3 regions of the Rhodoferax sp. RT4P68 genome follow, and region 1 is predicted to be linked to each of the others. Evidence: riboswitches for the same ligand, from Rfam matches in the RefSeq annotation. Region 1 holds a riboswitch; each other region holds the start of a gene.
The links. A riboswitch is a leader RNA that binds a small molecule or an ion and turns the genes downstream of it on or off. The one in region 1 is predicted to bind cyclic di-GMP.
Positions count from the first base shown of each region.

Region 1 (3,265 bases):
GCGTGATGGCGCGGCAGGATTTCGCCGTGCCCAGCACGCCGGTGGCCGGCATGCCGTTGCTGCTGGACGGCGCGCCTGCCGTGCCCCTGGCGGCGGCTGCGCGGGCGTGGCCATGAAGGCGGTCGTCTGGTGCATTGCCGGCACCGACAGCAGCGGCGGCGCCGGGCTGGCGGCCGACCAGCGCGCGGTCGAGGCCTTCGAGGGCGTGCACTTCTGCGGCATCGTCGCGGCCGTGACGGCGCAGAACTCATGCGCTGTCACGCAGGTGGCGCCGCTGCCGGTCGCGCTGCTGGACGCCCAACTGCAGGCGCTGGCGCAGGACATGCCGCCCACCGTGCTGAAGACCGGCCTGCTGGGCGGGCCGGAGCAGGTGCGATGCGTGGCCCACTGGGTCGACCGCTTGCGCGCCGAGCGGCCCGGGACCGCGCTGGTGGTCGACCCGGTGCTGGCCGCCAGCAGCGGCGCGGCATTCGCAGACGAGGGCACGCGCGCGGCCTACCGCGAATGGCTGCTGCCGCGCGCCACGCTCCTCACGCCGAACCAGCACGAAGCCCGCCTGCTGCTCGGTGGCCAGCGCCGGGCCGGGCCGGATGTGCCCGCGCTCGGCCGTGCGCTGCGCCTGGCCGGCGCCCAGGCCGTCTGCGTGACCGGCGGCGACGCCGACCACGGGCCCGGCGGCCTGGTGCTGGACTGGCTGGACAGCGCCCACGCCCAAGGCTGGCTGGCGCTGCCGCGTATCGACACGCGCCACACGCACGGCACCGGCTGCACCTTCGCCAGCAGTGCGGCCGCGGCGCTGGCGCTGGGCTTTGTGCCGGCCGATGCGGTGGTGCTGGCCAAGATGGCCACGGCGCAGGCCTTGCGCCATGGCCATGCCGCCGGTGCCGGGGCGGGGCAGGTGGGCAGTGCGCGCGGTTTCCATGCCACGCCTGCGCTGCTGCCCCAGATGAGCTGGAGCGAAGCGCCGGCCTTCGCGCCGATGCCATCGGACCCGGTGCGGCCGCACGCGCCGCTGGGCCTGTACGCCATCGTGGACAGTGCCGAGCGTGCGCACGCCGTACTGGCCGCCGGCGTGCGTACGCTGCAGCTGCGCATCAAGACGCCCGACCACCCCGACGCCGACTGGTCGGCGTGCCTGCACCAGGCCGTGCGCGCCACGGCACAGGCGTGCCGCGCGGCGGGCGCGCGCCTGTTCGTCAACGACCACTGGGTGCTGGCCATCGAGGTCGGTGCCGATGGCGTGCATCTGGGGCAGGAAGACCTGCTCGCGCTGGGCGACGATGCCCGCGCCTGGCTGGTGGCCAGTGGGCTGGCGCTGGGCGTCAGCTCGCACAGCCTGTGGGAGCTGGCCCGCGCGCGTGCGCTGGCGCCTGCCTACATCGCCTGCGGCCCGGTCTGGCCGACGCTGACCAAGGCCATGCCATGGCTGGCGCAGGGGCTGGACAACCTGCGCTGGTGGTGCGCCATGGCCGGTGCACCGGTGGTGGCCATCGGCGGCGTGCTCTCGCCCGGGCAGATCACGCAGGCCGCAGACTGCGGCGCCGACGGCGTCTGCGTGGTGCGCATGCTGGGGCCGCAGCCGGGTGTGACGGTGCCGCAGATGCAGGCGGCACTGGCCGAGGCGCAGCGGCCGGCGCACGCGATGGACGGCTGGCCGCACCCCAGCCTGTATGGCGGTGCGATCGCTCGAAGTGAGGGTTGATTCGATCGCTTATCTTTGCCAATGGTGCGACGAATTAGGTTCGAATGCAGAGCGACTGTTAGACTCATCACCGGCAAACGCAATGTGAGTTGCGCACGCAAAGCCACAGGCCCCAGCTCGACGCACATCGCACGAGGGGGCAGCTGGGTTGCATCTGTTGGGCATTGCCCCTTCAGTCCCGTTGCGCTTCGCCGTTGCTTTGCCACAGCACTGCCACGTTTCGAAGACCACCGGGAGGCCCCATGCTTGTTCCTATCCACACCGTTCCGCGCGCCACGGCTGCGCAGCTGCACAGCGCTGCGCGGGGGACGTCGACATGAGTGCACTGCGCAACCTGCGCATCGGCGCGCGGCTGAATCTCGCGTTCGGCGTCATCTTGCTGATCGTCGCGACCAGTGCGGCCGTGGGGGTCTGGCGCTTGCAGACGCTGTCCGGCATGACGAACCAGCTGGCCACGGTGGACAACGAGAAGAACCAGGTGGCGGTGCGCTGGCGCCAGACGATCGACTTGAACTGGGTACGCACGCAGGCCGTGCTGCTGGATGCGGACACCCGCCGCATCCCGATGTGGCAGGCCGAAATGGACAAAACCTCGGAAACGACCATGGCGTCGCGCAAGCGGCTGCATGAGCTGGTGGATACGGACATCGGCAAAGCGCTGCTCGCCGACATCGATGCCAAGCGCGAGGCCTACCGCACGCCGCGGGCCGCCATCTTCAAGCGCAAGCTGGCCGGCGAGGATGTGACGCAGGAGTTGGAAAGTACGCTCAAGCCGCTGGCCGCCAGCTACAGCGCCAGTATCCGCACGCTGGAGGAGCGCCAGCAGGCGCTGTACGACGCATCACTGCGCGGCGCCGAGGAGGGCGCGGCGATGGGCACCACGGTGCTCGTGGTCTGCGGCGTTGCCGCCGTGCTGCTGGGCGCATTGTTCGCATGGGTGATCTCGCGCTCCATCACCGCACCGCTGGCCCAGGCGAGTGCGGTGGCGCGGCGCATCGCCGATGGCGACCTGACCGAGACCGTGGCGGCGCATGGCCGCGACGAGGCCGCCGAGCTGATGACGGCGCTGCGCGACATGCAGCAGCAGTTGGGCTCGGTGGTGTCCGGCGTGCGCCACAGCGCAGACGGCGTGGCCACGGCCAGTGCGGAGATTGCACAGGGCAACAACGACCTGTCGGCCCGCACGGAGCAGCAGGCCTCGGCACTGGAGGAGACGGCCGCATCCATGGAGCAGCTCAGCTCCACGGTGCGCCAGAACGCCGACAACGCACGTCAGGCCAAGAGCCTGGCGGTCAGTGCCTCCACCGTGGCGCAGCAGGGCGGCCAGGTGGTGGCGCGCGTGGTCGACACCATGAAGGGCATCAACGACAGCTCGGGCAAGATTGCCAACATCATCGGCGTGATCGACAGCATCGCTTTCCAGACCAACATCCTCGCGTTGAATGCGGCCGTGGAAGCTGCCCGCGCGGGCGAACAGGGTCGCGGCTTTGCGGTGGTGGCGACCGAGGTGCGCAGCCTGGCCGGCCGCTCGGCCGAGGCCGCCCGCGAGATCAAGTCGCTGAT
Region 1 is NZ_JBWMBB010000006.1:16,142-19,406, forward strand. Features, by position in the region: gene AC099J_RS14360 (thiazole synthase) at 1-116, shown strand, start outside; gene AC099J_RS14365 (bifunctional hydroxymethylpyrimidine kinase/phosphomethylpyrimidine kinase) at 113-1,702, shown strand; cyclic di-GMP riboswitch class I at 1,765-1,858, shown strand; gene AC099J_RS14370 (methyl-accepting chemotaxis protein) at 2,019-3,265, shown strand, end outside.

Region 2 (3,265 bases), on a different contig from region 1:
ACGTGCGCTTCGCCGTCCAACACCCAAGGTAGGAGCCGTGTGCGGCAATCCTGCACGCACGGATCTGTGCGGGGGCTCGCGCAATATGGCGGCCCCACTGCGGTTGTTTCACCCGCCCGGCACAGGCTCAATTCAGTGATGTCAGAATTCCTGAACCAATAGTTTGAGAGATTCAACCGGCCTGCACGTGATCAGCGGACGACACCCATGCGCTTCGAACTCAGCTGGAGCGCTCCATGACCCTTTCGCGCTGCGGTTCACAGCCGCATGCGTGTGCTGCCGTACAGACACACCGACGCTTGCGCGCCCAAGCTTGACTTGATGCCACGCGTTCCATCTGCCGCACCATCCGCCGACTGCGAGCCTGAGGCCGCGGTCGTCCTTGTCGTCGATGACGACGCGTTCATGCGCGCGCTGCTGTGCCGTGTGTTGTCCAACGCCGGTATGCGCGTGGCGAGCTTCGGGTCTGCGGCCGAGTTTTTGAAAGACGCCGACCTGGAGACGGCCTGTGTGCTGCTGCTCGACCTCAGGATGCCCGGGATGTCCGGGCTGGAGCTCCATCAGTTGCTGCAGCGGCGTGGCGTCGATCTGCCAGTGCTGTTCATCAGCGGTGCGGCCGACCTGGCAACCGCCGTGACGGCCATGCGCAATGGCGCTGCCGACTTCATCGAGAAGCCGTTTCAGGATACCTCGCTGGTCGAGCGCGTGCGCCGCGCCGTCGCCCAGCACGCCGATCGCGTGGCCACGTCCAGGCCGCTGGCTGACCCGCAAGTGATGGCCCGATTCGAGACGCTGACGCTGCGCGAACGTGAGGTTTTCGAACTGCTGGTGACCGGCATGAGCAGCAAGTTGATCGCCCGCGAACTGGGTGGCAGCTTCCGCACGATCGAGATCCACCGGGCACAGATCATGCGCAAGATGGCGGCACGTCATTTGCCCGATCTCGTGCGCATGAGCATCGAATCCATGCCACCTCGCGAGGTGCAGGCGCCCACGGGCGTCGACAGCACTGGGTAGACGGGTGACGGGGCGCGACGCTCCGTGTGCCTACGTATGGCGCCCGTCGTGGGCGTTCCCTAAAGTCCGCATCGAGAACCCCGTGACGCAGCGCAAAACCTTCTGGTCGGCACTGCGGGATCGGAGTTCGAGGTCTGCGCTTTCTCCCACGGGAAGCGCCGTCTCAGAAAAAGGGCATACCCGCCGGAAACGCGGGGACGCAAAGTCACCGGTCTAAGGGGCACACCGCCCTATGGCAGCGGGACTGCCTGGGCGGTCGATGTCATGCATTTGCGACGTGTCGCAAGCACGGCACCAGCAGCCTGTGGGGGGCTGGTCGCTGCGACCTGCTTCCACCTTCTTCCGAGCGCCGCCCGGCCATTGTGGATTGGTGCCTTCTCCTGGAGTCCATTCATGTTCACAAAGCAAGTTTGCGCACGTGCTGCGCTCGCGCTGGCCTCGCTCGTCGTGTGCGGCGCGACGTCCGCCGCCCAAAGCGATAGCGTTCTCGCGCTTGACGCGACGCTGACGTCGGCGTGTGCCGTCTCCGGTGCCGCGACGATCAGCTTCGGGAGCTTTTCGACCCTGGAGGCGGCGGACCGCACGGCCGACAGCGGCTCGACATTCACCGTGGCGTGCTCGGTCGACATGGAACCTGCGATCTTTGCGGCGGGCACGCGCACCGTCATCAATGGCGCCAACACGCTGCCCTTCAACCTCAGCTTGACCAGCGGGGCTGCGGCCGATGACCTGCCCGCCACACTCGCCCTGGCAGCACCCCTGACGCTGGTGCAGGACGGCACGGTGAAGGTCGTGACCCTGTACGCACGGCTGGCCAAGGCGAACTTCGGCGCGCTGCCCGCTGGTGCCTATGCCAACGGCAGCGCGGTGACCGTGTCGGTCGTGTACTAGACACGCCATGCGGCTGCAAGGGATCACGTCCGCAGTCGCATCGGTGGGCCTGGGCGTGGGGGCGGTGCTGGGCCTTGTCGGCGCCCCGGCGCATGCCTTGACGATCTCGCCGGTGCTGGTGGAGCTGTCCCCCGCGCGGCGGGTCGCCTCGATCACCATCACCAATCCCGGCGACCGCCCGCTCACCTTCCAGACGCAAGTGCGCGCCTGGAGCCAGCCCGACGGTGCCGACGTCTACGCCGACTCCGCCCAACTGCTGGTCGTGCCGCCCATTGCCGAGATTGCGGCGGGTGGCAGCCAGATCTTCCGGGTGACGACGCGCACCCGGCCGAGTGCCGATGAGCACGCCTACCGTCTGATCTTCGAAGACGTGAGCGAACTCGCTGCGCCGGCGCCGGCCCAAACCGCGATCAGCGTTCGCGTCAACCACGACCTGCCCGTCTTCTTCGCCGCAGCGGGCCCGTTGCGTCTGCAAGCCCGGCTGGGCCCGTGCGCAGATGCCGCCGTGCTGCCCGCCACGACCGGGTGCGTGCGACTCGACAACGCCGGCAGCCGCTACGTGCGGGTGAAGTCACTGACGCTGGAAGGCGCCCACTGGCGCAAGGAGATGCGCCTGGGCACCCGCGTGCTGGCGGGCGCCTGGCGGCAATGGACCTTCGACCGCCCTGCCCAGGTGAAAGGCCCGCTGCGCGTGACAGCCGACACCTCGGACGGGCCGGTGACCTTCGAGTGGCCCCACCCGCCGCCCTGAAACGCAGACGCCATGGCACCACGTGCCCGCCTCGTCTGCCCGGGCCCTGCATGTGATGCCGGGCCATCAGCACGCCGGCTGGTGGCCGTGTGCGCCAGCCTGCTCGTGACGCTGGCGGCAGCTTCGCAGGCGCAGTCGAACGTGGAGGCGCTGCTGCTGGATGTGCGCGTCAACGGCAGGGCGCTGGCCGGCATCGTCCAGGCGGAGCGGCTGGCCGATGGGCGGCTGGCGCTGCCGACGGACCTGTGGGCACAAGCGCGGCTGCAGCCCGCAGGCGCGCCCGTGACGCTGCTGGACGGCACGCAAGGCTACGTTCTCGACGCCGTGCCCGGCATCGCCTACAGGATCGACCGCAGCCGCCTGGCGCTGGACATCAGCGCGCCCGCTGCGGCCTTCGATGCGACCGCGCTGTCCCTGCGTGGCGCGCGGGCCGCGGCCCAGCTGCCGCCGCCCGGCGTCTATGTCAACTACGACTTCACGGCGACACGCGACGGGCGCCAGTCGACGCAGTACGGCGCGCTCATCGAAGGCGTGGGTTTCGGCAGCTGGGGCGCAGTGGTGGCCAGCGGGGTCGTCCGCGCGCAAGAGCGGGCGCATGCGGCGATT
Region 2 is NZ_JBWMBB010000002.1:188,334-191,598, forward strand. Features, by position in the region: gene AC099J_RS04365 (response regulator transcription factor) at 322-1,017, shown strand; cyclic di-GMP riboswitch class I at 1,181-1,269, shown strand; gene AC099J_RS04370 (spore coat protein U domain-containing protein) at 1,411-1,908, shown strand; gene AC099J_RS04375 (fimbrial biogenesis chaperone) at 1,916-2,659, shown strand; gene AC099J_RS04380 (fimbria/pilus outer membrane usher protein) at 2,672-3,265, shown strand, end outside.
Region 2: linked by a shared signal. The riboswitch ahead of AC099J_RS04370 (spore coat protein U domain-containing protein) and the one ahead of AC099J_RS14370 (methyl-accepting chemotaxis protein) in region 1 are both predicted to bind cyclic di-GMP.

Region 3 (3,265 bases), on a different contig from region 1:
CCAGCGCTGCCGTGTGGCGCACCAGCAGGTTGGTGTCCAGCCCCACCGCCACGAACAGCGCACCCTGGGCCAGGTAGCCGCGTGACAGCTCTTCGTCCGGCGACAGGATGCCGGGCGCCTTGCCGGCTTTCAGGATGCGGGCGATGGCGTCGGCGATGGCGGCCTGCACCTGCGGGTGGCCGGGGTTGCCCACGTGGCCCATCGAGGCGGACAGGTCGGCCGGGCCGATGAAGACGCCGTCCACGCCCTCGGTGGCGGCGATGGCGTCCAGGTTCTCCAGCGCGGTGGTGCTCTCGGCCTGCACCAGCAGGCAGACCTGGTCGTTGGCCTCGGCGGCATAACGCGGGTTGTGGCCCCAGTGCGAGGCGCGCGCCCCGCCCATGCCACGCACGCCCAGCGGCGGGTAGCGCATGCTCTGCACCAGGGTGGCGGCCTGCTCGGCCGTGTCGACCATGGGCACCAGCAGCGTCTGGGCGCCAATGTCCAGGTTCTGCTTGATCAGCGCCTGGCCCACATGGCCATGGCCCATGGGGATGCGCACCACCGGTTGCGTGGGATAGGGCGCGATGGCCTGCAGCGCACCCAGCGTGCTGCGCAGGTCGTTGGGCGAATGCTCCCCGTCGATCAGCAACCAGTCGAAGCCGGCGCAGGCGCAGATCTCGGCGGCGTAGGGGTCGGCCAGGTTCATCCACAACCCGATCTGAGGCTGGCGCTGGCCCAGGGCCTGCTTGAAACGGTTCTGAGGGGTCTGCATGCGGTGTCTCCGGGAGTGGGGATGGAAATTCAGCCGGCTGGCCGGCCGAACAGCGGGTGCAGGTTGCTGTGCTTGCCGTCGAACACCTCGTGCCCCTCGTCGATTTGCAGCGTCACGCCCAGGTGCCGCTCGCCGAAGATCGGTGCGAAGTGCGCGCGCACGGTGGCCAGCAGCGCCTCGCCGGCAGCCTGCTGGATGTCAGCCGGCCGGCCCTTGGCCATGCGCAGGTTCAGGTAGACGAAGGCGTAGTCGCCCTGGCCGTCGGCCACGACATGGTGCGTGGCCGCGAACGCCAGCACGCGCGTGCCCCCGGTTGGGAACAGTTGCCCGCCCGCTGCATCGCGCTGGGCCAGCATGGTGGCCGACAACGCGTGGCACAGGGCATCCATGTCGGTTTCGGACTCGAGATTCGGGCTGTACAGAACGACGAGGTGAGGCACGGGTTCAGCTCCTTGCGCGCGGGAAGGGGGGTGGGACGCTCCAATTGTCGCGTCGCCACCAGCGTGCGGTTTTTGGCAGTTCGCGCGGCAAACAGACTTGTGTAGAGACAAATTGTTTCATATTTCATCCAGTTGGCTAAGATGGCTCCATCACCAACGGCACACCCGCGCGAAAGCCGGGGTCGCAAAGTCACCGGTCTAAGGTGTCGGCTCACGCCGGCGCTAGGGCAGCGGGACCGCTGATCTCCCAGAGCGCTGCCGCATGGCGGCTGCACTGTGGTGCCTCGCGGTTCCCGCGCCATGCCGGCCTGCGCCGCCCCTCGCCGCGTTCCCTGCCCGCCGCCGTGGTGAGCCGCTTGAGGAACCGACATGCATTGCACTGACTTCGCTCCCCACCGCCTGCTGCTGCGCGCGGCCCTGGCGACCAGCCTGCTGGCGGCACCGTGGACAGCTGCCTTTGCCGTCGTCAAGTGCGTGGCGCCCGATGGCCACGTGACCTTCCAGGACGTGGGCTGCAGCGTGCACTCGACCACGCAGCCCCTCGTCAAGCGCTTCGGCCAGCTCAGCTCCGACCAAGCCACGCCGCGCACACCGCGCGTGCAGCGCGACGAACCAGCGCAGGCACGGCACAGCGGCCGCCAGGCGTCGGCCTCCAGCCCGGTAGGTCTTGCCTTCGGACAGGTCGCTGCGCCGGCGTGGCGCTGACGTGCATTGCGTGTCGGCCCTCGCCTACGAGGCGTCTCCCCGCAATCCCACACGGCCCGCAGGGTGTCGCGCAGAAGATCGGCTGGCCCCATACCACGTCGGCCCTTCACCATGCACATGCCACCTGAGCTCGCACCCTCGCCACCGCAGGCCCTGCCGCCCGGTGCGCGCCGTCAGCTGCATGCGATCCGCCAGCTGCGCGAGCGCCTGTTCGATCTGCAGTGCGAGCCCGACCCGGACCCGGCCGCCATCGACGGCCTGATGCGGCGCCTGGCGCGTGTGCGGGGTCACTGCGTGGCGGCTCCGGTCGCCTGACCGGCTCGCCTGCCCGGTGCTCGCCATGCCGGCGCGGTGTGCCGGCCGGCTCAGCCCGCGCTGCTGCCCGGTGCGCGAACCGTGGACAATGCCCGCTTTCCGACTTGCCCGAGGCCGGGCCACGCGCCGCGGCCTCCCCCTCCAGGAGCTTTCCATGACCTACCCCAGCACCCAACTTTTTATTGCCGGCGAGTGGCAGGACGCCGCCGACGGCCGCAGCCTGGCCGTGCACAACCCGGCCACGGGCAAGGAAATCGGCCGCGTCGCGCATGCCGGTATCCCAGACCTGGACCGCGCACTGGCGGCGGCGCAAAAAGGCTTCGAAGTCTGGCGCGACATGCCCGCCATCGAGCGCGCCAAGACCATGCGCCGTGCCGCCGCGTTGATGCGTGAGCGCGCCGGTGACATCGGCGCCGTGCTGACGCAAGAGAACGGCAAGCCCCTGGCCGAAGCCAAGGGCGAGGCCATGGCCTCGGCCGACATCATCGAATGGTTCGCCGACGAAGGCCTGCGCGTGTATGGCCGCATCGTGCCCTCGCGCGGCAACCTGGCAGTGCGCCAGCTGGTGGTGAAAGACCCGGTCGGCCCGGTGGCGGCGTTCACGCCCTGGAACTTCCCGATCAACCAGGTGGTGCGCAAGCTGTCGGCCGCGCTGGCCACCGGCTGCTCCATGCTGATCAAGGCGCCCGAAGAAACCCCCGCCGGCCCGGCCGCGCTGATCCGCGCGTTCGCCGACGCCGGCATGCCGGCCGGCGTGATCGGCCTGGTCTACGGCAACCCGGCCGAGATCTCCAACTACCTGATCCCGCACCCCATCATCCGCAAGGTCACGTTCACCGGCTCCACGCCGGTGGGCAAGCAGCTGGCCGCCTTGGCCGGCCAGCACATGAAGCGCGTGACGATGGAGCTGGGTGGCCACGCGCCGGTGATCGTCTGCGAAGACGCCGACATCGCGCTGGCCGTCAAGTCCGCCGGCGGCGCCAAGTTCCGCAACGCCGGCCAGGTCTGCATCTCGCCCACGCGCTTCCTGGTGCACAGCAGCGTGCAAAAG
Region 3 is NZ_JBWMBB010000005.1:451,873-455,137, forward strand. Features, by position in the region: gene AC099J_RS14110 (aldolase/citrate lyase family protein) at 1-754, opposite strand, end outside; gene AC099J_RS14115 (5-carboxymethyl-2-hydroxymuconate isomerase) at 784-1,194, opposite strand; cyclic di-GMP riboswitch class I at 1,343-1,438, shown strand; gene AC099J_RS14120 (hypothetical protein) at 1,564-1,899, shown strand; gene AC099J_RS14125 (hypothetical protein) at 2,011-2,214, shown strand; gene AC099J_RS14130 (NAD-dependent succinate-semialdehyde dehydrogenase) at 2,369-3,265, shown strand, end outside.
Region 3: linked by a shared signal. The riboswitch ahead of AC099J_RS14120 (hypothetical protein) and the one ahead of AC099J_RS14370 (methyl-accepting chemotaxis protein) in region 1 are both predicted to bind cyclic di-GMP.